DNA from 4 places in the Herbaspirillum sp. SJZ099 genome. Region 4 is predicted to be linked to each of the others. Evidence: predicted binding sites of a transcription regulator. Region 4 holds the regulator's gene; each other region holds the start of a gene.
The links. Region 4 encodes sigma-54, which starts transcription at its own class of promoters, with help from an activator protein. Its sites were predicted from a motif close to TGGCANGNAANCTGCTTT; they were not measured.

Region 1: the regulator sigma-54 is predicted to act here: its motif matches at 3,328-3,345, upstream of FB597_RS13950 ([protein-PII] uridylyltransferase).
Region 2: the regulator sigma-54 is predicted to act here: its motif matches at 3,303-3,320, upstream of FB597_RS08825 (ammonium transporter).
Region 3: the regulator sigma-54 is predicted to act here: its motif matches at 2,365-2,382, upstream of urtA (urea ABC transporter substrate-binding protein).

What each region holds. Positions count from the first base shown of each region.
Region 1 is NZ_VIUO01000006.1:32,426-40,079, forward strand. Features, by position in the region: gene pyrH (UMP kinase) at 1-47, opposite strand, end outside; gene tsf (translation elongation factor Ts) at 324-1,211, opposite strand; gene rpsB (30S ribosomal protein S2) at 1,352-2,095, opposite strand; gene map (type I methionyl aminopeptidase) at 2,384-3,208, shown strand; gene FB597_RS13950 ([protein-PII] uridylyltransferase) at 3,425-5,977, shown strand; gene FB597_RS13955 (pseudouridine synthase) at 6,091-6,837, shown strand; gene FB597_RS13960 (DUF1854 domain-containing protein) at 6,874-7,371, opposite strand; gene FB597_RS13965 (ABC transporter ATP-binding protein) at 7,374-7,654, opposite strand, start outside.
Region 2 is NZ_VIUO01000003.1:208,130-215,783, forward strand. Features, by position in the region: gene FB597_RS08810 (SDR family NAD(P)-dependent oxidoreductase) at 1-410, shown strand, start outside; gene FB597_RS08815 (IclR family transcriptional regulator) at 579-1,376, shown strand; gene FB597_RS08820 (alkaline phosphatase) at 1,418-3,040, opposite strand; gene FB597_RS08825 (ammonium transporter) at 3,369-4,571, shown strand; gene FB597_RS08830 (SDR family NAD(P)-dependent oxidoreductase) at 4,987-5,736, opposite strand; gene FB597_RS08835 (TetR/AcrR family transcriptional regulator) at 5,815-6,387, shown strand; gene FB597_RS08840 (serine hydrolase) at 6,832-7,654, shown strand, end outside.
Region 3 is NZ_VIUO01000002.1:18,683-26,336, forward strand. Features, by position in the region: gene urtB (urea ABC transporter permease subunit UrtB) at 1-817, opposite strand, end outside; gene urtA (urea ABC transporter substrate-binding protein) at 1,057-2,310, opposite strand; gene FB597_RS05135 (ferritin-like domain-containing protein) at 2,615-3,442, opposite strand; gene FB597_RS05140 (Bcr/CflA family multidrug efflux MFS transporter) at 3,671-4,912, shown strand; gene rarD (EamA family transporter RarD) at 5,354-6,226, shown strand; gene ettA (energy-dependent translational throttle protein EttA) at 6,261-7,654, shown strand, end outside.
Region 4 is NZ_VIUO01000003.1:43,248-50,901, reverse strand. Features, by position in the region: gene mdeB (alpha-ketoglutarate dehydrogenase) at 1-1,232, shown strand, start outside; gene FB597_RS08055 (SDR family oxidoreductase) at 1,406-2,164, shown strand; gene FB597_RS08050 (UbiX family flavin prenyltransferase) at 2,246-2,830, opposite strand; gene grxD (Grx4 family monothiol glutaredoxin) at 2,872-3,183, opposite strand; gene hpf (ribosome hibernation-promoting factor, HPF/YfiA family) at 3,447-3,812, opposite strand; gene FB597_RS08035 (RNA polymerase factor sigma-54) at 3,958-5,448, opposite strand; gene lptB (LPS export ABC transporter ATP-binding protein) at 5,548-6,288, opposite strand; gene lptA (lipopolysaccharide transport periplasmic protein LptA) at 6,290-6,877, opposite strand; gene lptC (LPS export ABC transporter periplasmic protein LptC) at 6,904-7,512, opposite strand; gene FB597_RS08015 (HAD family hydrolase) at 7,509-7,654, opposite strand, start outside.

The DNA of each region.
Region 1 (7,654 bases), on a different contig from region 4:
TCGCCGGAAAGTTTGAGGAGTACTCGCTTATAAGCAGGTGTTGTCATTGCAGGGCTCCGTGTTCTATCCGATTTGAATTATTGCTTGTTGATTGGCCCGCCCTTTTTCGCCTGGACGGGATGGCGCGTTCCCGTCGCGAAAAAATGCGGACACTTGCATGCCTGTACTGCTGCGCCATTGTTCCCGCAACAACCGATCAACACCTATCGCCGCTGCTGCCCCATACGGTTCAGCCAAGGCCATGACAATAGATGCCGCCCACCTCAAAAGTTCCGGCCGGGCTTAAAAAAACGGGCCTCTCGGCCCGCTTTCTTTTACAACGCTTACTGGGCTTGTTTCGCCGCAGCCACTTGCGCTGCCACTTCGGCAGCGAAATCGTCCTGCTTCTTCTCGATGCCTTCGCCCACCACGTACATCACAAAGGATTTCACGGTGGAGTTCGCGGCCTTGAGCATCTGCTCGACGCTTTGCTTGTCGTTCTTCACGAAAGCCTGGTTGAACAGCGACACTTCCTTCAGGTACTTTTGCACCGAACCTTCGACCATCTTGGCGACGATGTCGGCCGGCTTGCCGGATTCGGCGGCCTTCAGGGAGGCAACCGAACGCTCTTTCTCGATCAGGTCGGCCGGCACTTGCTCGGACGACAAGGCCACCGGCTTCATGGCGGCGATGTGCATTGCCACATCCTTGCCGACTTGCACGTCGGCGCCGTCGAACTCGACGACCACGCCGATACGGGTGCCGTGCAGGTAGGACACCAGCTTGGCAGCCGACTCGAAGCGCTGGAAGCGACGGAACGACATGTTTTCGCCGATGCGGCCGATCAGTTCGGTGCGCAGTTCTTCCAGGGTCTTGCCGTCAGGCAGCTTGCAGGCGCCCAGGGCGGCCACGTCGGCCGGGTTCTGCTCGGCGACCAGCTTGGCGGCCGCTTCGGCCAGGCCGATGAATTCTTCGTTCTTGGTCACGAAGTCGGTTTCGCAGTTGACTTCGATCAGGGCGCCGACATTGCCGTTGATGTAGGTCGCAACCACGCCTTCGGCGGTGATGCGCGAGGAAGCCTTGGATGCCTTGCTGCCCAGCTTGACGCGCAGGATCTCTTCAGCCTTGACCAGATCGCCGTCGGCCTCGGTCAGCGCCTTCTTGCATTCCATCATCGGCGCATCGGTCTTTGCGCGCAGTTCGCCTACCAGTGCTGCGGTAATTGCCGCCATACTATTTCTCCTGACTTGATGGCGCGCCGCCTAGGGCAACGCGCCTTGATCCAACATTAGCTCAAAAATCGACTCAAAAAAAAGGGGCCACTGCGCGTATCGCTGTCACCCCTTTTTGTACTGCACCAGCGAAAGCGGAATTACGCCTGTTCGCTGACCTCGACGAACTCGTCGCCCTTGACGGCTTCGACCACTTCGTTGACGGCATTGGCACGGCCTTCCAGCACGGCGTCAGCCACGCCGCGGGCGTACAGCGCGATCGCCTTGGCGGAGTCGTCGTTGCCCGGGATGACGTAGGTCACGCCTTCGGGCGAGTGGTTGGTATCGACCACGCCGATGACCGGGATGCCCAGCTTGGCGGCTTCGGTGATGGCGCCCTTGTGATAACCAACGTCGATCACGAAGATCGCGTCAGGGATGCCGCCCATATCCTTGATGCCGCCAATGGACTTCTCCAGCTTTTCCTTTTCGCGGCTGAACAGCAGCGCTTCCTTCTTCGACAGCTTCTCGACCGAACCGTCTTCGATGGCGGCTTCCATGTCCTTCAGGCGCTTGATCGAGGTCTTGATGGTCTTGAAGTTGGTCAGCATGCCGCCCAACCAGCGCTGGTCGACGTAAGGCACGCCGGCGCGTTGCGCTTCGGCGGCCAGGATTTCGCGCGCCTGGCGCTTGGTGCCGACAAACAGGATGGTGCCGCGATTGGCCGACAGTTGACGCACGTACTTCTGCGCCTCCTGGTACATGCCCAGGGTCTTTTCCAGGTTGACGATGTGAATCTTGTTGCGATGACCGAAAATGAACGGGGCCATCTTGGGGTTCCAGAAGCGGGTTTGGTGGCCGAAGTGGACACCGGCTTCCAGCATTTCGCGCATGGTAACGGACATGAATTTCTCCAGGGTTAGGTCTGGAATCCGCTCGGTCATCCGGCTCATGCAGCCAGACACCCTTTGGCGAACGGATTCGCGTTTCAAAAATACATTTCATTAAGACAACATGCGGCTTGCGCCAACCACATTGCCCTCCAACCTGATTTCAGGTTAGCCCGAGATTGTACTTAACTACGCCATTTTATTCAAGCATCACTTCAACATGGCATACCAGCCTCCCGGCGCGCCGGCAGCCTCTCGACTATAATTCCTGTTTGACGATTTTCCTGCGAATTACGATACGACATGGGCAACATCACCATCAAGACCGCTGAAGACATCGAAGGCATGCGCGTGGCCGGCCGCCTGGCCGCCGAAGTGCTGGACTACATCGCCCCCTTCGTGAAACCCGGCGTGACCACCGGCGAGATCGACCGCCTTTGCCACGAATACATGACAAATGTGCAAGGCACCATCCCGGCCCCGCTCAACTATTGCCCGCCCGGTTATACGCCCTACCCCAAGGCCATCTGCACCTCGCTGAACGACGTGATCTGCCACGGCATCCCGGGCGACAAGGTGATGAAGAACGGCGACGTACTCAATATCGACATCACGGTCATCAAGAACGGCTACCACGGCGACACCAGCCGCATGTTCTACCTGGGCGAACCGTCCATCCTGGCGCGCCGCCTGACCGACATCACCTATGAATGCATGTGGCTGGGCATTTCCAAGATCAAGCCGGGCGCGCACCTGGGCGACATCGGCCACGTCATCCAGCAGCATGCCGAAAAAGCCGGCTACAGCGTGGTGCGCGAATTCTGCGGCCACGGCATCGGCAAGGTATTCCACGAAGAGCCGCAAGTGCTGCACTACGGCCGCCCCGGCACCCTGGAAAAATTGCAGGCCGGCATGATTTTCACCGTCGAACCGATGATCAACGCCGGCCGCCGCGAAATCCGCGAAATGGGCGACGGCTGGACCATCAAGACCAAGGATCGCAGCCTGTCGGCGCAATGGGAACATACGGTGCTGGTCACCGAGACCGGTTTTGAAGTGCTGACGGTTTCGCCCGGCATGCCGGCGCCGCCCGCCTTCATCCAGAACCTGGCAACGGCGCCCGCCTGAACCCATTCCCAACCTGCCCCCCGCTGGCGGAAATGACGATGAGCGACCGACTGGCCATCGTCATTTTCGCCGCAGCGTTTCAGGATCAACCGCGGCATTTCGCGCGCCTGCGAGGTATTCGGCATGAAACCTGCTAAGGAAAGCGGGCCGCACGGGGATGCGGCCAACAGGCCGCCAGCAAGCGGCCCCCCCTCCGCCAACCACAACACCAAGCCGATGCCGACACTCGCCGTCACGCTCAAAAAACAGCTCAAGGCCGCACGCCAGCAAGCGATCGATGCCTTCCAGTCCAATCACAAGACGGAACAACTGCTGAGCCAGTTGCGCCGCAATGTCGACGAAGCGCTCACGCAGGCCTGGACCGAACTGGGAATGCCTGCCGACGCCGCCCTGGTGGCGGTCGGCGGCTACGGCCGCGGCGAACTGTTCCCGCATTCGGATGTGGACGTGCTGATCCTGCTCTCCAGGACGGCTGAAGGCGCGGAAAAGGAGAAACTGGAATCGCTGGTGCAACTGTTCTGGGATATCGGCCTGGAAATCGGCCATAGCATCCGCACCATCGATGAATGCATGAACGAGTCGGCCGCCGACATCACGGTGCAGACCAGCCTGCTGGAAGCGCGCCTGGTCACCGGCAGCCGCAAGCTGTTCAGGCAACTGCAGGAGCGCTACCAGGCCGCGCTCGATCCGCTGGCATTTTTTCAGGCCAAGACGCTGGAAATGCGCCAGCGCCACGTCAAGTACGAAGATACCCCCTACAGCCTGGAGCCCAACTGCAAGGAAAGCCCCGGCGGCCTGCGCGACCTGCAGGTGATCCTGTGGGTGGCCAAGGCGGCCGGACTGGGCGACTCCTGGGCCAAGCTGGCCGAGCACGGCATGCTGACGGCCACCGAAGCGCGCCAGCTGCGCCAGAAGGAGCGCGCCTTCAAGGACATCCGCATCCGACTGCACATCTATACCAACCGACGCGAAGACCGCCTGGTGTTCGACATCCAGACGCCGATTGCCGAAAGCTTCGGCTTCAAGACCACCGACACCCGCCGCGCCAGCGAATACCTGATGCAGCGCTACTACTGGGCCGCCAAGGCGGTAACCCAGCTCAACACCATCCTGCTGCAAAACATCGAGGCCCACCTGTTCCCGCAGCAGGTCGTGCCCAAGCGCATCAACGACCGCTTCAACGAGGTCAACGGCTTCCTCGACATCGCGCATGCGGACGTGTTCGAAGAAACCCCCTCGGCCATGCTGGAAGTATTCCTGGTGCTGGCCGAGCATCCGGAACTCAAGGACATGTCGGCGCGCACCCTGCGCGCGCTGTGGCACGCCCGCTTCAAGATCGACAACGCCTTTCGCAGCAACCCGGAAAACCACCGGCTTTTCATGCAGATCATCCAGGGCAAGCGCGGCATCATGCACGCGCTGCGCCGCATGAACGCCACCAGCGTGCTGGGACGTTACTTGCCCAACTTCCGCCACATCATCGGCCAGATGCAGCACGACCTGTTCCACGTCTACACGGTGGACCAGCACATCCTGATGGTGGTGCGCAACGTGCGCCGCTTCACCATGAGCGAACACGCCCACGAATACCCCTTCTGCAGCCAGCTGATCGCCAACTTCGCCCAACCCTGGGTGCTGTACGTGGCGGCGCTGTTCCATGACATCGCCAAGGGCCGCGGCGGCGACCACTCCAAGCTGGGCATGGCCGACGCCCGCCAGTTCTGCGAGCAGCACGGCATTTCCGAGGAAAACACCGAACTGATCGTGTTCCTGGTCGAGCAGCACCTGACCATGTCGCAGGTGGCGCAGAAACAGGACCTGTCGGACCCCGACGTGATTTCGCAATTCGCCCAGTTGGTCAAGGACGAGCGCCACCTGACCGCGCTCTACCTGCTGACCGTGGCCGACATCCGCGGCACCAGCCCCAAGGTATGGAACGCCTGGAAAGGCAAGCTGCTGGAAGACCTGTACCGCATGACGCTGCGCGTGCTGGGCGGCGAAGCGCCCTCGGCCGACCGCGAACTGAAGAATACCCAGCAGGAAGCCATCAAGACGCTGCGCCTGTACGGCCTGCCGGCCGACGCCCACGAGAAGTTCTGGCAACAGTTGGATGTGGCCTATTTCCTGCGCCATGACGCCTCCGACATCGCCTGGCAGACCCGCTGCTTCTACGACAAGATCGACACCGACGTGCCGCTGGTGCGCTGCCGCCTGGCGCCCATCGGCGAAGGCGTGCAGGTCGCCGTCTACACGCCCGACCGCCCCGACCTGTTCGCCCGCATCTGCAGCTATTTCGACCAGAAGAACTTCAGCATCTTCGACGCCAAGATCCACACCACCCAGAGCAACTACGCGCTGGACGCCTTCCTGATCAATGCGCCGGTATTCGCCAAGAACTATCGCGACATCATCAACCTGATCGAGCATGAACTGAGTGAACTGCTGAAGTCGGACGCGCCGCTGCCGGCGCCGTCGAAGGCGCGCCTGTCGCGGCTGTCGCGCACCTTCCCGATCAACCCGGCGGTCGACCTGCGCCCCGACGAGCGCGGGCAATACTACCTGCTGTCGGTCTCGGCCAACGACCGGGCCGGGCTGCTGTACTCGATCTCCAACGTGCTGGCCAAGTACAAGATCAACCTGCACACCGCCAAGGTGATGACCCTGGGCGAACGGGTAGAAGACGTGTTCCTGATCGACGGCCCGGGGCTGAACCAGCCGCGCAACCAGATCATGCTGGAAACCGAACTGCTCAAGACCCTGCGCATCTGACCCGCCCCACGATCATCGGCCGGCGCCCAGCCTTGGCGCGCCGGCCGCCAAAGCCGTACAATCTCACCCTCGCCGCCCGCCGGCATCTCTTTACGCATTTGCAAGGCCCCCTCATGACCGAACCCGTCCGCCTCTCCAAACGCATGTCCGAACTCGGCCTGTGCTCGCGCCGCGAAGCCGACGAATGGATAGAAAAAGGCTGGGTGCGCGTGGACGGCGTGGTGGTATCGGTGCTCGGCAGCAAGGTGCTGCCGCACCAGAAAGTCACCGTGGAGCGCCAGGCCAGCGCCGAGCAGTCCCAGCGCGTGACCATCCTGATCAACAAACCCATGGGCTATGTCAGCGGCCAGGCCGAGGACGGCTACAAGCCGGCGGTAGTGCTGGTCAATGCCGAATCGCGCTGGCAGGAAGACACGGCCGAGATGCAGTTCCATCCGAAGCAATTGCGCAGCCTGGTGCCGGCCGGACGCCTGGATATCGATTCGGTGGGCCTGCTGGTGCTGACCCAGGATGGACGCATTGCCAAACACCTGATCGGCGAGGATTCCGCGGTCGACAAGGAATACTTGGTGCGCGTGAAGTACATGCGCCCCGGCAAGCTGCCCGAGCATGACCTCAAACGGCTGAACCACGGCCTGATCATGGATGGCAAGCCGCTCAAGCCGGCCAAGGTGGAATGGCAGAACGAAGACCAGTTGCGCTTTGTCCTGCGCGAAGGCAAGAAGCGCCAGATCCGCCGCATGTGCGACATGGTCGGGCTGAAGGTGATCGGCCTGAAGCGCGTGCGCATCGGCGGCGTCAAGCTAGGCGAGCTGCCCACCGGGCAATGGCGCTATTTGCGGCCGGACGAGCAGTTCTGACCCAGCCCCCTCAACCCCCGACCGCTGGCGCCCGGATCAGAGGAAGCGATCCAGGATCTTGCGGCTGTGCTTGTCCAGCGCCTTCAGGTCGCGCACCAGGAACTGGATGCTGTGGCTGTCGGCAATCAGCAAGGCCGACTGCGGCAGGCGCCGGATGTCTTCCTCGCCCTTCAAGGTAAACGTCGTGACGCCGCGACTGGTCTCCACCGTCCAGTCGCTGGGGGTGGCGTAGGTGGAAACGCCGACGATGCGCAAGATCTCCGGCATGAACTCGCGGCTGGCCAATTCCTCTTCGATCAGGGCGCGCACTTCCGCGCCGACCTGTTCCAGCCGCTCGATCCAGGCCAGCTCGTGGCCATCGCTGCTGACGATGGAAATGCCATAGTCCGGCGCCCCGATCGGGAACGCCCGCACCGGGATCACATTCTCGCTCTCAATGCCGTCGGCGCCGATGAAAACCAGCCGGCCGAAGCTGTTGCGGCGCAAGGCGATCGATGCCGGCGGCGCCTCAATTGCGGTTGGGATCGCGGTCATGCTCATTCTCCTCCCTCTGCCTGGCTCACCGAGACTTCCGCTTCACCCTCGGGATTGCGCGCCTGCGCCTGGTACAGCTTGTAATAATGGCCTTCGCGCGCCATCAATTCCTCATGATTGCCGACTTCCACCACCTGGCCGCGGTCCAGCACCACCAGGCGGTCCGCCTTGCGCAGCGTCGACAGGCGGTGGGCGATGGCGATCGTGGTGCGGCCCTGTACCAGGTTGTCCAGCGCTTTCTGGATTTCCTTCTCGGTGGTGGTGTCGACCGACGAGGTCGCCT
Region 2 (7,654 bases), 160 kb from region 4:
ACCTCACCGGCACCATGCGCGTATGCGCCGCCGCGCGCGAACTGCTCAAGCAGTCCCAGGGCTGCATCGTCAACACCGCTTCCATGCTGAGCTTTTTCGGCGGCGGCCTGGTGCCGGGCTACAGCGCCAGCAAGGGCGGCGTGGCGCAACTGACCAAGTCGCTGGCGATCGCCTACGCGGCTGACGGCATCCGCGTCAACGCGGTGGCGCCGGGCTGGATCGCCACGCCCCTGACGCAAGCGCTGCAGGACGACCCGGCGCGCGCCGGCCCGATCCTGGCGCGCACGCCGCTGGGCCGCTGGGGCACGCCGCAAGACATCGGCAATGTCGTGGCTTTCCTGTGCACGCCGGCCGCCTCTTTCATGACCGGGACCATCGTGCCGGTCGACGGCGGCTACCTGGTTGCCTGAGCGGCCAACCCATCTCGATTGCATGCCATTTGCCCGCGTCAGCGTCTCCATGCCGGCGCGGGCTTTTTTATCTAGAACTCATTTCATCAATAGGCGTGAGATGCGTTCTCGACCGCTTCGCTATAATCTGGCGCCGTCCCACCACACACCAACCAGCGTCCATCGTCCATGCCCGCCCAAGATAAAGCCACGGAAGACCAGACCAAGATCGCCGGCACCGCCGCCTTCTCCAAGTTCATGGCCGTGCTGCAACTGATCGCCGACCAGGATGCGCCATTGACCATCGCGCAACTGGCCGCCCTTTCCGGCTATCCGCGCCCGACCGTCTACCGCATCCTGGGCGCGCTCATGGCCGAAGGCATGGTGCTGGAAAATCCGCGCACCAAGCAGTTCGAGGTCGGCCCGCGCCTGATCAACCTGGCCAGCCGCGCCTGGGACCGCAGCGACATCCGCGCCACCGCCATCGAGCACCTGCGCGCGCTGCGCGACGCCACCCGCGAAACCGTGCACCTGGCGCTGCCCTCCGACGCCGGCATGGTCTACATCGAGAAACTGGAAAGCCCGCAGGCGGTGCGCATGACCTCGCGCATCGGCACCCGCGTGACGCTCTACTCCAGTTCGGTCGGCAAGTCCTACCTGGCCGCGCTGGACGAAGGCCGCCGCGAACGGCTGATGCAAGGCATCCGCATGCAGCGCTTCACCGAATACACCATCACCGACCTCGCTACCCTGCGCGCCGAGATCGAAGAAACCCGCGCACGCGGCTATGCCGAAGACCGCGAAGAGAACGAGGCGCAGATCTTCTGCTATGGCGCCGCCATCATGGGCCCGGACGGGCTGCCGGCGGCCTGCATCAGCATCAGCATCCCGCTGTTCCGGCGCCTCGACGAGCCGCTGCAGGCCTATGTCAAACCCCTGCTGGAAACCTGCGCCGCCATCTCGCGCAAGCTGGCCGGCCCGGGCTGAAGCGCGCGCCGTCACTCCTCGGCGCGACGGGCTCCGGCGGATCAGGCCTCCGGCGGCAATTCGACCTTGTAGAGCTCGTTGCCGTCGGCGTTGTGCAGCGACACCGTCATCGCCTTCGTCTTCGCATCGATCTTGCCGATGCCGAAGAACTGCAGCAATTCCGCCGGCGAGCGGTTCTGCTTCATGTCTGCCGGAATGCTGACGTAGCGCACATCCGGCCCGAAGGTGCGGTCGATCTCGCCGGGGCCGAAAGTGCCGGCATTGATCGGCCCGCCAACGAATTCCCAGAAAGGCTTGAACTCGGTGAACTGCGCGCGCTCCGGCGAATAGTAAGTGGCCGACGCGTAGTGCACGTCCGCGGTGACCCACACCACGTTCTTGATGTCGTGCCGCTTGATGAAGCGCAGCAGCTCGGCCACCTCCAGCTCGCGCCCGGAAGGCTTGCCGTTGTCGGCATTGGCCCAGGCTTCATAGGTGCCTTGCGGCACGTCGGGATTGAGGTCGGGCACCACGATGGAAAGCGGCATGTCGCTGGCGATCACCTTCCAGGTCGAGCGCGAACGCAACAACGCCTGCTTGATCCAGCGCATCTGCTGCGGCCCGAGGAAATCGGCATCGCGCCCGCCCTTCTGGCGGTTGGGCGAATTGACGCCGCGGTAGCTGCGTTCATCCAGCATGAACACCTCCAGCAGCGGGCCGTAATGGAAGGAACGATAGATGCGGAAGGGATCTGCAGCGTCGATGCGGAACGGATTGTGCTCGAACATCGCCTGGCGCGCCCGCGCCGCCAGCACATCCAGGTTGCGCTCGCTGTAACGCTTCTCCGCCTCGCCCATCACCTGGCCCGGATACCAGTTGTTGCGCACCTCGTGGTCGTCCCACTGGACCAGGAACGGCACCTCGGCGCAGAAGCGGCGCTTGCTGGCGTCCAGCATGTTGTAGGCGAAGTTGCCGCGGTAGTCGTCCAGCGTCTGCGCCACCTTCGACTTGGCTTCGGTGACGACATTGCGCCACAGGCTGCCGTCGTCCAGCTTCACCTCGGCCTGGATCGGGCCGTCGGCATAGATCTGGTCGCCCGAGTGGATGAAGAAATCCGGACGGAAGCGGCGCATGCTCTCATACACGCGGTAACCGCCCCAGGCCTCGTTGATGCCCCAGCCCTGCCCGGCCTCGTCGCCGGAGAAGGCGAACGTGATGTCGTCGGCCCGGCCACCGTGCACGCCGCCCGGCACCATCAGGCTGCCGGTGACCGGCTCGCTCAGCGCCGATTCATGCGCCAGGTCCTGGAAGCGTACACGGTAGTGCAGGCGCTGGCCCGCCGGCAGGCCGCGCAAGTCCAGGCGCGCGGTGTAGTCGTTATGCACCGTCGCCAGCGGACCGGCGATGCGCGTGGCCCCGGTGAAATCCGCATTGGCGGAATACTCCACCAGCATGCGCGCGGGACGGTCGGTACGGCTCCAGACGATGGCCGAATCGCGCGTGACGTCGCCGCTCATCACGCCGCCCGGCATCTGCGGACGCAGGCGCTCGGCGGTGACGATGGCGGGCCCCTGGGCGCGCGCCGGCATGGCGGCGGTTCCCAGCACCGCGCCGGCGCCCAGGCGGGCGCTATCGCGCAGGAAGCGGCGACGTTGCTGGTCGGCTGGATCTTGATGGTCTGGCATGGCAACTCCTCGTGGCAGGTGGCTTGAAGCGTTGCAATCTAGCAATCGCGTATGACCGTCCGATGAAACCATGCCGCCATGCCCGATTTTTCATGGTTTTTCTTTTCCCGGTTCCCTGTTTTTCCGATTCGCACCAAAACATGGCTCCCCACATCGCCAGCAGGCCGGTTTCGCACAAACATCGTGCAAAAAGAGAACCATCCAAAAGAAACAGAATAAAAAATCCCTTCCAGATCAGCCACTTAAAGAAAAATCACCAAAATGGAATGAAATTTGCTTTAAAACGAGGCTTCAATTCGTTTATTGCACAATCTTTGGGAGTTTTCAGGTGGAAGATCACAAAAACGGCGCAGACGCGCTGTTCATCCTGCTCGGCGCCATCATGATCCTGGCCATGCATGCCGGCTTCGCTTTCCTCGAACTGGGCACCGTGCGCAAGAAAAACCAGGTCAATGCGCTGGTCAAGATCCTGGCCGACTTCGCGGTCTCGACCATCGTCTACTTCTTCATCGGCTACTACGTCGCCTATGGCGTCTCCTTTTTCGCCGGCGCCGAAACGCTGGCGCAACGGAGCGGCTTCGAACTGGTCAAGTTCTTCTTCCTGCTGACCTTCGCCGCCGCCATCCCGGCCATCATCTCGGGCGGCATCGCCGAGCGCTCCAAATTCAATCCGCAACTGATCGCCACCGCCGTGCTGGTCGGGCTGGTCTACCCGTTCTTCGAAGGCATCGCCTGGAACGGGCACCTGGGCCTGCAAGACTGGCTGGCCGCGACCTTCGGCGCCGGCTTCCATGATTTCGCCGGCTCCATCGTCGTGCATGCCGTAGGCGGCTGGATCGCGCTGCCGGCGGTGCTGCTGCTGGGCGCGCGGCGCGGACGCTACAGCAAGGAAGGCGCGGTCGCCGCGCACCCGCCATCGAACATCCCGTTCCTGGCGCTGGGCGCCTGGATCCTGACGGTGGGCTGGTTCGGCTTCAACGTGATGAGCGCGCAGACGCTGGACAAGATGAACGGCCTGGTCGCCATGAATTCGCTCATGGCCATGGCCGGCGGCACCCTGGTGGCGCTGCTGATGGGCAAGAACGACCCCGGCTTCGCCTACAACGGCCCGCTGGCGGGGCTGGTCGCCGTGTGCGCCGGCTCGGACCTGATGCATCCGATCGGCGCCCTGGCCACCGGCGGCATCGCCGGCGCCATTTTCGTGTGGATGTTTACCCGCACCCAGAACAAATGGAAGATCGACGACGTGCTGGGCGTATGGCCGCTGCACGGCCTGTGCGGCCTGTGGGGCGGACTGGCCGCCGGCATCTTCGGCCAGCAGGCGCTGGGCGGACGCGGCGGCGTGGCCTTCATGTCGCAACTGCTGGGCAGCATGCTGGGCATTGCCATCGCGGTCATCGGCGGCTGGATCGTCTACGGCCTGCTCAAGGCCGCCATCGGCATCCGCCTCGACCCCGAACAGGAATTCGAAGGCGCCGACCTGGCCATCCACAAGATCTCGTCGACGGCGGAGCGCGAGACCAGTTGGTGACGTTGATCAATAAAAAAAATACGGTCGCAACAAGATGACTGCCAATGCAAAGACCACCTCTTAAGGTGTAATGCCGCTCAGTTAAGCGCTGAACGGCATTTTTGCTTGTGGAGTCCAGATTCCGTTCGCCCTGAGTAGCTGCGCAGCAGCGTATCGAAGGGCAGGCAAGACTGCTAACGCTGGCACACTGGCTTCGATACGGCCCTGGCGGGCCTACTCAGCCCGAACGGGTTCTGATGATTGAGCGAGAGTTAGCCTTAACTGAGCGGCATTACACCCTCTTAAGGTGGCCTTTGCGATATTCGGGTGCAATTGTCGCGAATGCCGGCCATCGGCCAGAAGCAGACTGCCGCGCATTCCCGGTCAGCAACCATCCCAAGTAACGGCTGATATGAAATACTTGCCGTGCAGTGTCTCAGACTGCGACAGAGCCGCCATCCACGAACAACTCGATACCCGCGATGTAATTGCTCTCGGCCGATGCCAGGAACAGCACGGCACGCCCAACCTCATCCGGTTCCCCCAGGCGCCCCAAAGGTAGCATTTGCTTCAGCGCGTCTTCCATCCCAGGACGCGCCTCAAGGTAATCACGCATCAGGCGGGTCTCGGTTCCTCCAGGCGCTACCACATTCACTCGGATGCGCCGATCCTTCAGATCTGCAGTCCAGCTGCGCGCAAACGAGCGCACGGCCGCCTTGCTCGCGTTATAAAGCGACTGTCCCGGAAAGCCCTTGACGCCAGCCACAGAGCCATTCAGGACGATTGCACCTCCTGGCGACATCAAGGGCAGCGCTTTTTGCACGGTGAACAGCAATCCGCGCACATTCAGGTTAAAGATCCAATCGAAGTCTTCCTCTTCGATCAGGCCCAATGGCTTTGCCTCGGTTGAGGCGATCCCGGCGTTGGCGAATAGCACATCGAGTCTTCCGTGGTCGTCGTGGATGCGAGCGTAAAGGCGGTCCAGATCGCCCAGATTGGCAGCGTCGCCCGATACGCCGACGGCGCCATTTCCGATCTCCCGGACTGCCTGGTCAAGTTTGTCAGGCCTGCGGCCGGTCACATAAACCCGCGCACCCTCTGCAGCAAATAGCTTGGCCGTGGCCAGCCCGATGCCTTCGCTGCCACCGGTGACCGCCACAACCTTGTCTTCGAATCGCTTTGTCATATGTACCCCTTTCATAAGTGGAGAATTGCTCCACTTATTATGTGGAGATATCATTCACTTTTGCAAGCATATTTGAATATGGCGCACAAATTCCCCCTGACAGAAGAACCATCGCTAAGGGCCGATGCAGCCCGCAACCGCGAGCGCATCCTCGCGGCAGCCGAAGAAGTGTTTCTGGAACGCGGGGCCGACGCCTCGCTAGACGACATCGCCAAGCGAGCCAAAGTCGGGATCGGCACCCTGTATCGCCGCTTTCCCACAAGAGAGGCGCTGCTTGCAGCGACGAACGATGAGCGGCTCATGGCGCTGACCGAGGCCAGCCGAGGGCGCGACGACAAGCTGGATCCGGATGCTTCCGTACGCGCTTTTGTCAAGGATCTGGTGGCGCACGCAACCCACTATCGGGGGCTGGCTGCGGCGCTGGGTACCGTCCTCAATAGCGGCACGCCGGGTTGCCACGCTAGCGGCGAGGAGGTGCGACGCCTTCTCCAGCGCGCACAAAAGGCGGGAGCCATTCGCCCGGACGTCTCCGTTGAGGATCTCGTCTGCATAGTGACCGCGATTTCCCTCAGCATCGAACAAGGTAGTACGACGAATTCGCGTGTCGCGCATTTGACCGACCTGTTCCTGGATGGAGTCAGCGTGCGGTAAAGATCGCGGCGAGAAAGTTGGGGCGGCATCAGGTGTCCCGTCCTGAACTAGGTTGACACTTTTCTGACGAGAGGAAGTGACCTGATCTGAATTTTTCGGACCGCTGAAAATGACGGCAACGCCTCTGCCGGGGATACGTCTTCGGTATCGACATGCGACATGCAATAGGACACTTGCGGGATAAAAAGGCCGGTTGAACGGTTTTTATCCGATTCCCTTTATCCTTATCGTTCATCCGGATAAGATTGGCTGCGATCATGCCACCCGGCCTTCAAGGAAAGGAATTCCCCAATGGCGACCTGTCTTGGTTTTATGTCGCAGGCCCGATGCGCCGCGATCATCTCGCTGGCGTTGGCATGCTCACTGCACAGCGCGCATGCTCAAGCCCCGGCCATTCATACGTTTCCTGATGCCGCAGACAGCGACCCCGTCCAGTTGGAATGGATGGTTGGCGCGCCGCCGCCCGATAAAAAGATACTGCGCTTTGAAGACGGGAGCTATTTCCGGTTTCCTGCATTGCGATGGAGCGTGGCGCACTTCCGGCAACTGATGCCAACCGTGAATGTCTCGCGCGGCCTGGGCGCCCCGACGATGCTGCCGCGCGCAATACGCCCGGACATCGATCGGTTGCGCTTTACGCCAGTCGGTTCGGCCACATCGATGACATGGAAAGAATCGCTAGGCGCCACCTACACCGACGGGATCGTGGTCCTGCACCGTGGCCGCATTGTCTATGAGCGTTATTTTGGCGCGCTTGCCGAAGATGGACAGCACGCCGCCATGTCCGTGACCAAATCGCTGGTCGGCACCTTAGGGGCAACCCTGGTGGCGGAAGGAAAACTCGATGCCGGCAAACGGGTGGCCGACTACGTGCCTGAACTGGCCGCATCCGCATTCGGCAATGCAACCCTGCGCCAGATCCTGGACATGACCACCGGCCTCCAATACAGCGAGGACTACGCCGATCCGAAGGCACAGGTGTGGGCGCACGCGCAGGCCGGCAATCCGTTGCCCAAGCCAGCCGGCTACACCGGGCCTCGCAGTTACTACGAATTTCTCCAGACGGTTCGGCCCGAAGGAAGCCACGGGGAAAAATTTTCCTACAAGACCGTCAATACCGATGTCTTGGGTTGGGTCATCGCGCGCGTGACCGGGAAGAATGTCGCAGACCTGCTGTCCGAACGGATCTGGAGGCGCATCGGAGCGGAGCAGGATGCCTATATGACGGTCGACTCCATCGGAACGCCTTTCGCTGGCGGCGGCCTGA
Region 3 (7,654 bases), on a different contig from region 4:
TGATGCCCATCAGGCCGAAGGTGATGGCCAGGCCCAGCGCCGCCAGCAGCAGCACGCTGCCCAGGGAGATGCCGTAGAACAGCTTGCCGGCGAAATCGACGATCGACAGGTGGCGCTCCAGCGCCGCCAGCGTGCGCACGGCTTCGATCCGCACGCCTTCGTCGGGTTCGAGGTAGCTGCCGTCGGGATTTTTGGCCAGCATCTGTTGCAGCGCGGGTTTGAGCGATGCGTTGGTGGTGTCGCCCAGGGTTTTCACCGCGGCGCGCCGGGTGGCGGGATCGGGCGCATGCAGGTTGGCGGTGGCCTGCACTTGCTGCAGCACGTCCTTGATCTGCGGATCGGTTTCCTTGGCCAGCGCCTTTTCGATCAGCGGCAGCTGCGCCGGATCGGCATTCTTGAGCAGGTCGGCAGCGGCCGCCAGGCGAATGTTGCGCTCCTGGGACAGCAATTTCAGTCCCGACATCGCGCCTTCGACCGCGCCGCGCAGGCGGTTGTTGACGGTGATGCCTTCGGCATCGTCCGGCGCCGGGCCGGTCTGGCCGGTGGCCGGGTTGAAGGCGTTGCCGGCATCGTCGACGATCAGCACCTCGCCGGCCGGCGTGGCGTACAGCGCGTCGCTGTTCAGGGCATTGAGGATCTTCGCCGCGTCGTCATTGGCGAGTGCGGCAATCTTGTTGACCGCCTCGATGCGGGCATCGGGATCGTCTCCTCCCAAGGGTTTCAACAGATCCGGTGCGATGGCGGCGCCGGCGGCCAGCGCGTGTGCGCAGAGCCACATCGCGAGCATCGCGCGTAAGAGCTTGAAGGCTGTTTTCATTTTTGGTTCTGGTCCCGGCGCTGCCGGACGTAGGGCGATATGCCGGACGGCGGGCGGCAGGCACAGCGGGAAGCGGCTGTTTTGTCGTGGTGGGTGTGACCGCTGGACTGGCGGCGCGCCTTCGATACGCCGCGCTGCGGCTACTCAGTCCGAACGGGCGGCGGGTATAACAGGTCCCGTTCGGACTGGGTAGCGGCGTAGCCGCGTATCGCAGGCGCACCCCAGCGCCATGACTGCAATTACATCTTCTGCTTGCCTTCGTTGCCCGGGATATACGGGCTCCACGGTTGCGCCCGGATCGTGCCCTTGGTCTTGTTGACCACGTTGAACTGGCCATCGGCCTTGATCTCGCCGATCATCACCGGCTTGTGCAGGTGGTGGTTGGTCTTGTCCATTTCCAGCGTGTAGCCGGACGGCGCCTTGAAGGTCTGGCCGCCCATGGCCGCGATCACCTTGTCGGTGTCGGTCGACTTGGCCTTTTCCACCGCCTGCTTCCACATGTAGATGCCGACGTAGGTCGCTTCCATCGGGTCGTTGGTCACCACGGTGTCGGCGTTGGGCAGGCCCTTGGCCTTGGCATAGGCTTTCCACTTCTTGATGAAGGCGGCATTGACCGGGTTCTTCACCGATTCGAAGTAGTTCCAGGCCGCCAGGTGGCCCACCAGCGGTTTGGTGTCGACGCCGCGCAGTTCCTCTTCACCCACCGAGAACGCCACCACCGGCACATCGGTCGCCTTCAGGCCGGCGTTGCCCAGTTCCTTGTAGAACGGCACGTTGGAGTCGCCGTTGATGGTCGAGATCACCGCGGTCTTGCCGCCGGCCGCGAACTTCTTGATGTTGGCGACGATGGTCTGGTAATCGGAGTGGCCGAACGGGGTGTAGACCTCGTCGATGTCGGAATCCTTCACGCCCTTGCTGTGCAGGAAGGCGCGCAGGATCTTGTTGGTGGTGCGCGGGTAGACATAGTCGGTGCCCAGCAGCACGAAGCGCTTGGCACCGCCGCCTTCTTTCGACATCAGGTATTCGGTGGCCGGGATCGCCTGCTGGTTCGGCGCCGCGCCGGTGTAGAACACGTTCTTCTCCAACTCTTCGCCTTCATACTGCACCGGGTAGAACAGCAGGCTGTTCAATTCCTTGAACACCGGCAGCACCGACTTGCGCGACACCGAGGTCCAGCAGCCGAACACCACCGAAACCTTGTCCTGCGAAATCAGCTGGCGCGCCTTTTCGGCGAACAGCGGCCAGTTGGACGCCGGGTCGACCACCACCGGTTCCAGCTTCTTGCCCATCACGCCGCCGGCGGCGTTGATTTCATCGATGGTCATCAGCGCCACGTCCTTCAACGAGGTTTCCGAGATCGCCATGGTGCCGGAGAGGGAATGCAGGATGCCGACCTTGATGGTGTCCGCAGCGAAGGCGGACGGAAGCCAGGACGATGCGGCCAGTGCGAATGCGCCAAGTGCAGTTGCTTTCAGTACGGTACGACGTGACATGGTTGCTCCCTCAGAGAATAGAGTTGGAAGAGTTTTTCTGACTGCCTTGTCGCTTTAGCAGAATGCGTGCCAATGATGGGGCGCGGGTGGCCGCATGCATCAAAGCGGGGCGGGGGAGGGCGAGGGAGGGGCAACAATGTTGCCAATGGGCGTAAATTTACGCACCAAATATGGGAAGTTTTGTCGACAAGGCCAGGATCCGGCCAGCGCTTTCACCAAGCTGGCGCTGACGCGTGCGCGAAGTTGGGGCGCGCGGCGGGCCGGCATGGCCATTGTCATGCCGGCGAGGCGGGAGTGAGGCGGTTCAGCGCAGCAGTACGTGCCGCATGAACTGGCGGATCGGGAACTCGATCATGTTCTGCACCATGACGGGCAGCTCCAGCGGCCGCATGATCATCTTGATCGTGGTTTCCGGCTTGAGGTTGATGCGCACCGTGCGGCTCATCCGCGATGCCAGCTCCTTCAGGCGCGCCGGGTCGGCCGCCAGGTCCGGGCGGTGCGCTTTCACCACATGGCGGATGGCGCAGTCGGCGTCTTCGTTCTTCAGTTCCAGCGTGCGCCGGCCGAGCGTGCCGAGCACGCGCGAACGGCCGATCTTCTCCAGGCGGCGGTAGCGCCGGAAGTATTGGTAGAAGTGCTTGTAATGGTTCACCTCATCGTTGGCGATGAGCCCGGCCAGTTGTTTCAGTACCGGCTCATCGGTAGCGCGCGCCAGCGCCCGGTAGTAAGTCGCGGTGCCGGTCTCGACCACGCAACGGGCGGCCAGCTCCTGGGCGCGGGTGGGTTCCAGCAGTTCCACCTTGCAATATTGCGAATACTCATCAAGGAAGCTCGCGTAGGCGCGTTCCCATGCGAACTCCGGCCATACATATGCGACATAGGCGCGCAACGCGGCCCCGTGCTGCAGTTCCTCGCGTTCCCATTGTTCGCGCAGCCAGCTTTCCACCTCATCGTCGCCGCGGTAATACTCGACCAGGTTGTGGGTATAGAGGTCGGAGCCGCTTTCGACGAAGGAAGCGCAGGCCACGAGGTAGAACAGATTCTCATCCTTGCGGGCACGCGCGGTGTCGATGCGTGCGAAATCGATATCCTCGATGGTCCAGTGCGTTTTTGCTTCACGGCGTATGGTCATTTGCTTGTCCTCGGCGTGGTTGGCATCAAGGTATGATGCAGCACGGTATCTTTGGTTCAGGCAATGGCCGTCGCCTTGCGTTTCTTTGCATGTCGGCGCGTATTTGGGCCAGTTGTCAGGCCTGTGTCAGCGCACGTCCGGTTTCCCTTGCCTGAAGGAAAATGGCTGAGGACTTATAATGACCGACTCACTTCACCGGCCGTCCGCAGGCCGTCCTACCGATTTCCCATGAGCATCAAAGAAACCTCGCAAGACACATCGCTCTCGACGGGCAAATTTCCCCCATGGCTGGCGGTGCTCGCGGCCCTCACCGCGATGGGCGCGCTGGCCATCGACATGTACTTGCCCAGTTTCACCGCCATTGCGCAAGACCTCAACGTCGGCACCAACCTGGTCCAGCTCACGCTGGCCACGTTCCTGGTCGGCCTGGCGCTGGGCCAGATGTTCTACGGCCCGCTGTCCGACCGCTTCGGCCGCAAGCCGCCGCTGTTCTTCGGCATTACGCTGTATTTCATCTGTTCGCTGCTGTGCATCTTCGCCCAAAACATCGAGACGCTGATCGTGCTGCGCTTCTTCCAGGGCCTGGGCGGCAGCGCCGGCATGGTGATCCCGCGCGCGATGGTGCGCGACCGCATGGGCGCCGAAGGTTCGGCCAAGGCCTTCTCGATGCTGATGCTGGTGTTCGGCCTGGCGCCCATCCTGGCGCCGTTCATCGGCGGCATCATGCTGGTGATGGCGAGCTGGCGCGGCATCTTCGTGGTGCTGACCATCTTCGGCCTGCTGTGCCTGGTTGGTACCCGCAAGTACCTGACCGAGACCGTCGACGTGCATCAGGCCGAGCCCTTGCACCTGGGGCGCACGCTGCGCCAGTACTGGGGGCTGCTGCGCCACAAGCAGTTCATGGCCTACGTGCTGTGCGGCGGCCTGGTGCAGGCCGGCATGTTCGCCTACATCGCCGGCGGCCCGTTCGTGATCATCGAGCTGCATGGCATCAAGCCGCAGTACTTCGGCTTCGTCTTCGCTTCCAACGCCATCGGCCTGATCGCCGCCTCGCAGGTCAATGCGCGGCTGGTGATGAAGCGCTCGGCCGAGCGCGTGCTGGGCCGCGTGCTGTGGCTGCCGGCCGGCCTGTCGCTGTTCGTGGCGCTGATGGTGGCGGCCGGCCAGGAAAGCCTGCCGCTGCTGCTGGTCGGCTTCTTCGGCTTTCTTACCTCCTACGGTTTCACCGGCCCCAACGCCACGGCCGTCGCCTTGAAGCACCAGGGCCGCCAGGCCGGCACCGCGGCGGCATTGATGGGGACGCTGCAATTCGGCATGGGCGTGCTGTCGGGCGTGGCGATGAGCTTGTGGCATGACGGCACGGCCCTGCCGCTGGTGACGGTGATGGCGGTATGCGGCATATCGGCGTTCCTGCTGTATCACCTGGTGGCCAAGCATGAGACTGCGGCGCCGGCGGTGGCGCCGCGATGACCTGAACCGATCCAGAGTTGAAGTGAAGAGCGCCGCTGGTGACAGCGGCGTTTTCTTTTCCGGGCGACGGATGCGCGCCGCGCCCGCGGCATTCCCAACTTGGCGCACGCCTTTTCCGGCGCGCACATTCTTGGCGCTGGACGGTCGGCATCCGCCGCATCGTTCCCCGCATTTTCCCGCGCCATGGTTCGCCGGTATTTGGCTCGCTAATTGCTGATCCTGTTGTCGCGGTCTGACCAGTCAGGCCGGGCGTGGCGCACGAAGAGGATTGCGAAGTGGTGGCGCTGCGCGGGCGCATCGAGGTACACCTGCCGGCATCCGCGGCGGCGGATTGAGCTGCGGCCAGCCGAAAAGGGCGAATCCTGCAATAATGTCGCCTCCCATCGGGCAGCTACGCCAACCATAACAAGGCCCGGTTTTTTTCCGATTTCCTGCGCCGCAATGCTCTACGCCATCTCCAGTTTCCTGCTGTGGGGACTGTTCCCGCTTTACTTCAAGATGCTCAAGGAGATTCCCTCCTTCGATATCGTCATCCATCGCCTGTTCTGGTCCTTCATATTCCTCACCGGGGTGCTGCTGTGGCGGCGCCAGTGGGCGTGGCTCAAGCGGGCCGCGCAACAACCGCGCGTGCTGCTCGGTTTCCTGTTGTCGGCGCTGCTGTTGTCGGGCAACTGGACCTTGTATGTGTGGGCGGTCAACGCCGGGCGCATCGTCGACACCAGCCTGGGCTACTTCATGAGCCCGCTGGTGAGCGTCTTGCTGGGCTACCTGCTCCTGAAGGAACGCATGCGGCCGCTGCAGTGGCTGGCAGTGGTCCTGGCGCTGGGGGCGGTACTGTGGCTGACCATCGCCAACGGCAGCCTGCCCTGGATCGGCCTGATCATCGCCGCCACCTTCGGGCTCTATGGCCTGCTGCGCAAGACCGCGCCGCTGGGCGCGCTGGAAGGCTTGTCGCTGGAGACGCTGATGATGCTGCCGCTGGTGCTGGTTTTTCTGGGCGTCGATACCTGGCGCGGCAGCAACAGTTTTCTCACCGCCTCGCCTGGCGCGCAGCTACTGCTGGCGCTGTCCGGGCCGGTGACCGCGGTGCCGCTGCTGTTGTTCGCCCAGGCGGCGCGCCGCATTCCATTGTCGTTGTTGGGTTTGTTGCAATACATCTCGCCCACCATCCAGTTGCTGACTGGCGTGCTGATCTACGGCGAGTCCTTCGCCGGCGATCGCGCGGTCGGTTTTAGCGTGATCTGGCTGGCGCTCGCGGTATACTCCGCCGAAGGCTTGTGGCGCTTCTGGCGCACCCGTGCGCAAACCGCCTAGCACATCCATCATTTCTTTCTTTGGCATCGTAAACATGGCTCAATACGTATTCACTATGAACCGCGTCGGCAAGATCGTGCCGCCGAAGCGGCAGATCCTGAAGGACATCTCGCTGTCCTTCTTCCCCGGCGCCAAGATCGGCGTGCTGGGCCTGAACGGCTCGGGCAAGTCGACCCTGCTCAAGATCATGGCCGGCATTGACAAGGAGATCGAAGGCGAGGCGATCCCGATGCCCAACCTCAACATCGGCTACCTGCCGCAGGAGCCGCAACTGGACGCCGACAAGACTGTGCGCCAGGAAGTGGAAAGCGCGCTGGGCGAGGTGTTCGAGGCGCAGGCCAAGCTGGACGCGGTGTATGCCGCCTACGCCGAGGAGAATGCCGACTTCGACGCGCTGGCCACCGAGCAGGCGCGCCTGGAGGCGATCATCGCCGCGGCCGACGGCAACAGCCTGAACCAGCAGCTGGAAATGGCCGCCGACGCGCTGCGCCTGCCGCCGTGGGACGCCAAGATCGGCGTGCTGTCGGGCGGCGAAAAGCGCCGCGTGGCGCTGTGCAAGCTGCTGTTGTCCAAGCCCGACATGCTGCTGCTGGACGAGCCGACCAACCACCTGGACGCCGAATCGGTGGACTGGCTGGAGCAGTTCCTGCAGCGCTTCCCCGGCACCGTGGTGGCCATCACCCACGACCGCTACTTCCTCGACAATGCCGCCGAGTGGATCCTGGAACTGGACCGCGGCCACGGCATTCCGTGGAAAGGCAATTACTCATCCTGGCTGGAGCAGAAGGAAGCCCGCCTGAAGCAGGAAGAGGCCAGCGAATCGGCGCGCCAGAAGACCATCGCCAAGGAACTGGAATGGGTGCGCCAGAACCCCAAGGGCCGCCAGGCCAAGAGCAAGGCGCGCCTGGCGCGCTTCAACGAACTCTCCGAACACGAATACCAGAAGCGCAACGAAACCCAGGAAATCTTCATTCCCGTGGCCGAGCGCCTGGGCAATGAAGTCATCGAGTTCAAGAACGTCAGCAAGGGCTACGGCGACCGCCTCTTGATCGACAACCTGAACTTCAAGATCCCGGCCGGCGCCATCGTCGGCATCATCGGCCCCAACGGCGCCGGTAAGTCGACCCTGTTCCGCATGCTGGCCGGCCGCGAACAGCCCGACAGCGGCGAACTGGTGCTTGGCCCTACCGTCAAGATTTCGCTGGTGGACCAGTCGCGCGAGGATCTGGAAAACAAGAAGACCGTGTTCGAAGATGTCGCCGGCGGCGCCGATATCCTGACCGTGGGGCGTTTCGAAATGCCGTCGCGCGCCTATCTGGGACGCTTCAACTTCAAGGGCGGCGACCAGCAGAAGATCGTCGGCAACCTGTCCGGCGGCGAACGCGGCCGCCTGCACCTGGCCAAGACCCTGCTGCAGGGCGGCAACGT
Region 4 (7,654 bases):
CCAGGCGCTCAGTGCCGCCGATGGCATCGCACAGCAAGTTCGCGCTGGAGGCCGAGGGCAAGGAAATGTCGTCGACCATGGCGCTGGTGCGCCAGCTCGGCAACCTGCTCAAGGACAAGGAATTCGGCCAGTACGTCGTGCCCATCGTGGCCGACGAGGCGCGCACCTTCGGCATGGCCAACCTGTTCCGCCAGGTCGGCATCTATTCTTCCCAGGGGCAGTTGTACGAGCCGGAAGACATCGGCTCCATCCTCTACTACCGCGAAGCCAAGGACGGCCAGATCCTGGAGGAGGGCATTACCGAGGCCGGCGCCATCTCATCCTGGACGGCGGCGGCGACCGCCTACTCGGTGCACGGCACGCCGATGCTGCCGTTCTACATCTACTACTCGATGTTCGGCTTCCAGCGCATCGGCGACCTGATCTGGGCCGCGGCCGACCAGCGCGCGCGCGGTTTCCTGATCGGCGCCACCTCGGGGCGCACCACGCTGGGCGGCGAGGGCTTGCAGCACCAGGACGGCAGCAGCCATGTGGTGGCGGCGTCGATCCCGAACTGCGTGTCTTACGATCCGGCCTATGCGTATGAGCTGGCGGTGATCGTCGACGACGGCATGCGCCGCATGCTGGAACGCAATGACGACGTGTTCTACTACGTCACCGTGACCAACGAGAACGAGGCGCAGCCGAGCATGCCGGCCGGGGTCGAGCAAGGCATCCTGCGCGGCATGTATTGCCTGGGCAGGAAGGCGAAGCCGCAGGCGCGCCTGCTGGGTTCCGGCCCGATCCTGAAGGAAACCGTGGCTGCCGCCGCGCTGCTCGAAAAGCATTGGCAAATCGACGCCGAGGTGTGGAGCGTGACCAGCTTCACCGAGCTGGCGCGCGACGGCGTGGCCGCGCAGCGTCAGCAGCGCCTGGCCGGCGGCGATGCGCAAGCGTATGTGACGCAGCAACTGCAAGGCAGCGACGCGCCGGTGATCGCGGTGAGCGATTACATCCGCACGCTGCCTGAAAGCATCCGCGCCTTCGTGCCGGGCAGGTATGTCACGCTGGGCACCGATGGTTTCGGGCGCAGCGATACGCGGGTCAACCTGCGCGATTTCTTCGAGATCGATGCGCGCTGGATTGCCTATACCGCGCTGGCCGAAGTATTCGGCGGCGACCGCGCCAAATTGCAGGCTGCCGCATCGACGCTGGGGATCGATACCGGCAAGCCGCTGTCTTCCTCGGTGTGAGCGCATGCCGGCAGCGGCCATGCATGAATGCCGGCGCGGGGATTGAAAATCTCTCATCGAAGCGGCGCGCCGCGTTTGCTATAGTGAAAGCCGCCTGTGCGCAACAGGCGGCTTTTTTACGGCCGCGCTGGCGCAGCGACATTCACCCACAAGATCAGACAGGAGTAGACACGATGGCAGCACCGAAACGAATTGCGCTGGTAACCGGCGCCGGCTCCGGCATTGGCCGGCAGATCACCCTGGCGCTGTTGCGCGACGGCTATGGCGTGGCCCTGGCCGGCCGCCGCCAGGATGCGCTGGAAGAGACCGTGAAGCTGGCCGGCGAGCATGGCGCCAACGCACTGGTGGTAGCCGCCGACGTCACCGACCCGGCTTCGGTGAAGAACCTGTTCGTCAAGACCCGCGAACGTTTCGGCCGTCTCGACATGGTGTTCAACAACGCCGGCATCTTCGCGCCGCCGGTGTCGCTGGAAGAGCTGAGCGTGGAGCAGTGGAAGTCGGCGGTGGACATCAACCTGACCGGCGTGTTCCTGTGTACGCAGGAAGCCTTCCGCATCATGAAGGAGCAGTCGCCGCGCGGCGGCCGCATCATCAACAACGGCTCGATCTCGGCGCACGCGCCGCGCCCGTTCTCGGCGTCCTACACCGCGACCAAGCACGCCATCACCGGCCTGACCAAGGCCACCTCGCTGGACGGCCGCCAGTACGACATCGCCTGCGGCCAGATCGACATCGGCAACGCCGCCACCGACATGACCACGCTGATGAAGAAGGGCACGCTGCAGGCCGACATGTCGACCAAGGTTGAGCCGACCATGGATGCCGAGCATGTGGCCCGCGCCATCCTCTACATGGACAGCCTGCCGCTGGACGCCAACGTGCAGTTCATGACGGTGATGGCGACCAAGATGCCTTACATCGGCCGCGGCTGATCGCCGTTCGGCTGCAAAGAAAAACGCGCCGCAGGTTTTCCTGCGGCGCGTTTCGTTTGTGGCATGCGTTGCGCTGCCGGTTCAGTCCGATGCCGGTTTCATCCCTAGCCATTCCGGCGTGAGCTGGTGTTCAAGGCCGAACAGGTCGAGTACGCGCCCCAGCGTATGGTCGACCATCTGTTCCATCGAGGAGGGCCGGTGGTAGAAGCCGGGCAGCGGCGGGAAGATCACGCCGCCCATCTCGGTCACCGCCGTCATGTTGCGCAGGTGGGCCAGGTTGAAGGGCGTTTCGCGCACCATCAGCACCAGGCGGCGGCGTTCCTTCAGCACCACGTCGGTGGCGCGCGTGATCAGGTTGTCGGAAAGTCCATGGGCCACCGACGCCAGCGTTTTCATCGAGCACGGCGCCACCACCATGCCGGCCGACGCAAAGGAGCCGCTGGCGATAGCCGCGCCGACATCGCGTACGTTGTAGACCACGTCGGCCAGCGCTTCGACATCCTTGCGGCTGCGGTCGAGCTCCTGGTGGATATTGAGTACGCCGGCATCCGAGATCAGCAGGTGCGTTTCAACCTGCGCGTGTCCGCGCAGGTGTTCCAGCAGGCGCACGCCATAGACCGCGCCCGTCGCGCCGGTGATGGCGACGATCAGGCGCTGGCGCGGCATGCGGCGGGAACCAAGGGAATCCAGGCGGCGCGGCGAAGCAATCAGCCCTTGAGCAGGGTCTGCAGTTCGCCCGAGCTATACATTTCGTTCATGATGTCCGAGCCGCCGATGAATTCACCCTTGACGTACAGTTGGGGAATGGTCGGCCAGTTCGAATATTCCTTGATGCCCTGGCGCACGTCGGGGCTTTCCAGCACGTTGACGGTGACGATGTTCTCGGCGCCGCTGGCCTTGAGCAATTGGATCGCCTTGCCGGAGAAGCCGCATTGCGGGAATTGCGCGGTGCCTTTCATGAACAGCACGACAGGGTTTTGGGTCACGGTTTCCTTGATCCAGGATTGAACGTCGCTCATGGCTATGCCTTAAAAAATGGTGATTGCCGACATTATATGAAAAAGCCGCCATCCGCGTTTGAAACACGGCGTGCCGGGGCAAGGTGTTGTGTGCGGCCACGTAAATTATTTGAATGGTTTGCAATGTTTCCTGGCGGCTATTCCCAATGGCGGTCCGGCGGCCGGGAAACCGGAGCGTCGGGAGAAATGCAAAAGGGCGCTTTCGCGCCCTTTCCTCTTTGAGGGGGCCTGGTGCGGCCCCGTCGTTGGCGGATCGTTATCAGCTATGCACTTGCGCTTGCCACCGCGCCCGAAACGGTGTCTTCCGGCAACCTCTTGGCCATCGAATAATGGTCTTGCAGCCGATCCTTGTGCTTGATGACCTGGCGATCGAGCTTGTCGATCAATGCATCGATGGCCGCGTAGAGATCGTGGGCGATACTTTCCGCATGCAAATCCTTCCCTTTGATATGGACGTTGATTTCCGCCTTTTGCCTTTTTTCTTTTTCTGTCAGTTTGTCTACGCTCAGGATGACGCTGATGTCGATCACATTGTCGAAATGACGCTTGATCCGTGCCAGCTTGCTTTGCACGTATTCCCGGATGGCGGGGGTCAGTTCGAGGTGGTGTCCACTAATGGTCAGATTCATACAACACTCCTATCGTGAAGTCACTGGAGGTTCGTGCATCTCATCCAATACACCCGGAGAGAGTACAGCGTTTGTGTCAGAGGGCATGGATGCTTGCCTGAACACAGCGACGGCTGCAAGTACTACAGAAAAACTGAGGAAAAACTCAGAGGGATTTGCGGAGATTGACTGGTGGAATCTTCAGCACTTCGCGGTATTTTGCGACAGTCCGTCGCGCGACCACCATGCCTTGTTCTGCCAGCATATCCGCAATCTTGCTATCGGATAATGGGGTCTGCGGGTTTTCGGCTCCTATCAGTTGTTTGATCAGTGCCCGTATCGCGGTGGAGGAGGCTTCACCTCCGGTTTCGGTCGCGACATGGCTACCGAAGAAGTATTTCAACTCGAACATGCCATGCGGCGTGAGCATGTATTTCTGAGTTGTCACACGCGAGATAGTGCTCTCGTGTAGACCCAGTGTATCAGCAATTTCGCGCAGCACAAGGGGGCGCATGGCAACTGCCCCATGGGAAAAGAAGTTTCTTTGACGTTCGACAATAGCTTGGGCAACTCGCAAAATTGTATCGAAGCGCTGGCGCATATTCTTGATCAGCCACTTCGCCTCTTGCAGCTGCGATGTGAGCGAAACCTCGCCTTTGGATTGCTTGAGCGCGCTCGCATACATCGCGTTCACGCGCAGCTTGGGCATGACGTCATGATTGAGCGTGACCTGCCAGCCGTTCTTTGTTTGTTTGACAATCACATCCGGCACCACATAGTCGGAAGCGTCGCGGGCGAATTCGGCGCCCGGGTGCGGCCGGCATTGGCGGATGACGACCTGGGCTTCGCGCAGGTCTTCGTCGTCGCAGTCGAGCGCCTTCTTGATCTTGTTGAAATCGCGCTGGGCGAACAGCGGCAGGTAATCCTCGACGATCTTCAGCGCCAGCTTGCGCGTGACGAAAGGCACGCCGGGCAGCCGGCGGATCTGCAACGCCAGGCATTCGCTGGGGCTGCGCGCGCCGACGCCGGCCGGGTCAAGGCTTTGCAGCAGCTTGAGCGCGATCGACAGTTCTTCGAGATCGATTCCCAGTTCTTCGGGCAGGTGCGCCAGGATGTCTTCCAGCGGCTCGTCCAGGTAGCCGTTGTCGTCCAGCGTATCGGCCAGCAGCTCCAGCAGCGCGCGGTCGCGCAGCGTGCGGGCGGTGACGCGGATCTGTTCCACCAGGTGTTCGCGCAGCGTGGTCTGGTGCGCTTCCAGCTGCGGCCGCGCATCTTCATCGTCGGATGATTTGCCGTTGCGCGCGACATCGTCGAAGCTCCATTCGGATTCGCCGCTGACGCTGCCTTCGGGCGTGTTGTCCTGGTAGTCGAGGCTGGATTCGCCGTCGCTTGCGGGCGCGGGCGCCTCGGCGCCGCTTTCGCTGGCGTTGTCGGCTACACCGCTGGAGGGCGAGGCGGAGAGGGCGCCGTCGGCCAGCAGCCGTACCGAATTGTCGAGCGCGTCGTCAAGCCGCTCGAGCAGCGGGTTGTCGGACAGGATCTGTTCCAGTTCCTGATGCAGTTCCAAAGTAGACAATTGCAGCAGCCTGATCGACTGCTGCAATTGCGGCGTCAATGCGAGGTGCTGCGATGTGCGTAACTGGAGGGACTGTTTCATCTGGCTTTCGGGCGCCGCGTGGCCGGCTTGTTACGTGCTGCTGTGCTGTCGTGCGTTGCATGTTGTGCGTCGCGCCGGCGTGGCTTGGCGCAGGGCCGCTCACATGCGGAAATGTTCGCCCAGGTAGACGCGCCGCACCGATTCGTTGGCGATGATGTCGTCCGGGCTGCCGCTGGCCAGCACCGTCCCCTGGTTGATGATGTAGGCGCGGTCGCAGATGCCCAGCGTCTCGCGCACGTTGTGGTCGGTGATCAGCACGCCGATGCCGCGCTCCTTGAGGAAGCGCACGATGCGCTGGATCTCGATCACGGCGATCGGGTCGATGCCGGCGAACGGCTCGTCGAGCAGCACGAAGCGCGGATCGGTCGCCAGCGCGCGCGCGATTTCGACGCGGCGCCGTTCGCCGCCCGACAGCGAGAGCGCCTGGCTGTCGCGCAGCTTCTCGATCTGCAGTTCATGCAGCAGGTTGTTGAGGCGGCCTTCGATCTCGTCGCGCGAGAGCGGCTTGCCGTTCTCCTGGCGCAGTTCGAGCACGGCGCGGATATTGTCTTCCACCGTCAGCTTGCGAAATACCGAGGCCTCCTGCGGCAGGTAGGACAGGCCCAGCGTGGCGCGCTTGTGGATCGGCAGGCCTGAGATGGCGGCGCCATCCAGGTCGATTTCGCCGCCGTCGGACGGCACCAGGCCGACGATCATGTAGAACGAGGTGGTCTTGCCGGCGCCGTTGGGGCCCAGCAGGCCGACCACTTCGCCGCTCTGCACTTCCATCGACACATCGCGCACCACCTGGCGCGCGCCATAGCTTTTCTTCAGTCCGCGGACCACCAGCGAGCTCACCATGTTACTGGTCCTTTCCAGGTTGGGCCGGCTGTGTTGGCGGCGCCGGCTGGGCGGGCGGATTCTTGGGCTGGATCACGGCGGTGATCCGGCCCGCGCCCGGCTTGCTTTCGCCCGAAGCGGTATTGTTGACCGAATAGAATTCGGCGCGGCTGTCGTAGGAGATGAACTCGCCGTTGACCTCATCGGTAATGCGCTTGCCGTCCATGCGCTGGATGTGGGCGCGGTTGAACAGCTTGGAAATCTCGGTCTGCTCGGAATACTCGATGCGCTCGGCCTGGCCTTCGATCCACAGGTCGGGGCCGCCGTCGCGCTTCTGGCGGAAGCTGGCCAGCGAACCCGGCGCCGCATACAGCACCGCATATTCATAGCCGTACTGGTCGGTGGTCAGCACCACGCGGCCGGCCTTGATCAGCAGCGTGCCGCGCGTGAGCACCACATTGCCGGTGAAGGTCTTCACCTGGCGCACATCGTCGTAGACCATCTGGTCGGCTTCGATGTTGGTCGGCTTGGTCGAGTCGGCCTTTTCCGCGTGCGCCGCGCCGCAGATGGCGAGCAGCAGCAACCAGGGCAATAAGAGTGAGCGTTTCATAAGTTCCTGTCAGGTTGAGTCTTGGCTCAGCGTTTCTTTTGTGTCGGTTCGTAGTAGCCGCGCACGTTGCCCAGCAGTTGCACTTCCTGCGTGGCATTGTTGGCGATCATCCCCACGCCGTTCAATCTGGTGGTGCCCATCGTCATTGCAACCGGTTTGTCGGTCTTGACGATTTCATCGTCCGGCAGCAGCAACAGGTATTCGGAGACCAGGTGCATCGGGGCGCCGCCGTTGGTGCCGCCGCGCGTGGCGTTGGCGTTGCCGTACATGTGGATTTTGGTCTGCTCGTCGGTCACGCGCGCGGTGTCGGAATACAGCTCCATCGGCGGCTTTGCCTTGTCCAGGCTGTGTACCACCGGCTTGGTGATCTCGAAGGAGTCGTCCGTCGGGAAGTGGACCATTTTGGCGCCCGATATGTCGTAGCGCGGCAGTCCGGTCGGACCCAGTTTCACGTAGTTGAAGTTTTCCAGGTAGTAGTCGGGTTTGCCGGTCGGGCGGACATAAGGCTGCTGGTCGCCGCTGTTGCGCAACGTCTGCAGCACCCAGAAGCTGCCCAGCGCGAGCGCGACCAGCACCACCAGCAGCACGCCCAGGCGGATGCGTTGCGCCGCGCGTTCGCCGCTGTGGTTGCTCATGCCAGGTACGGCGCCAGCGCCGCCTCGTAGTTCCCTTGTGCGGCCAGCACCAGGTCGCACACTTCGCGCACGGCGCCGTTGCCGCCGATGGCGGCCGTCACGTAGTCGCAGCGCGATTTGACTTCACGGTGCCCGTTGGCTA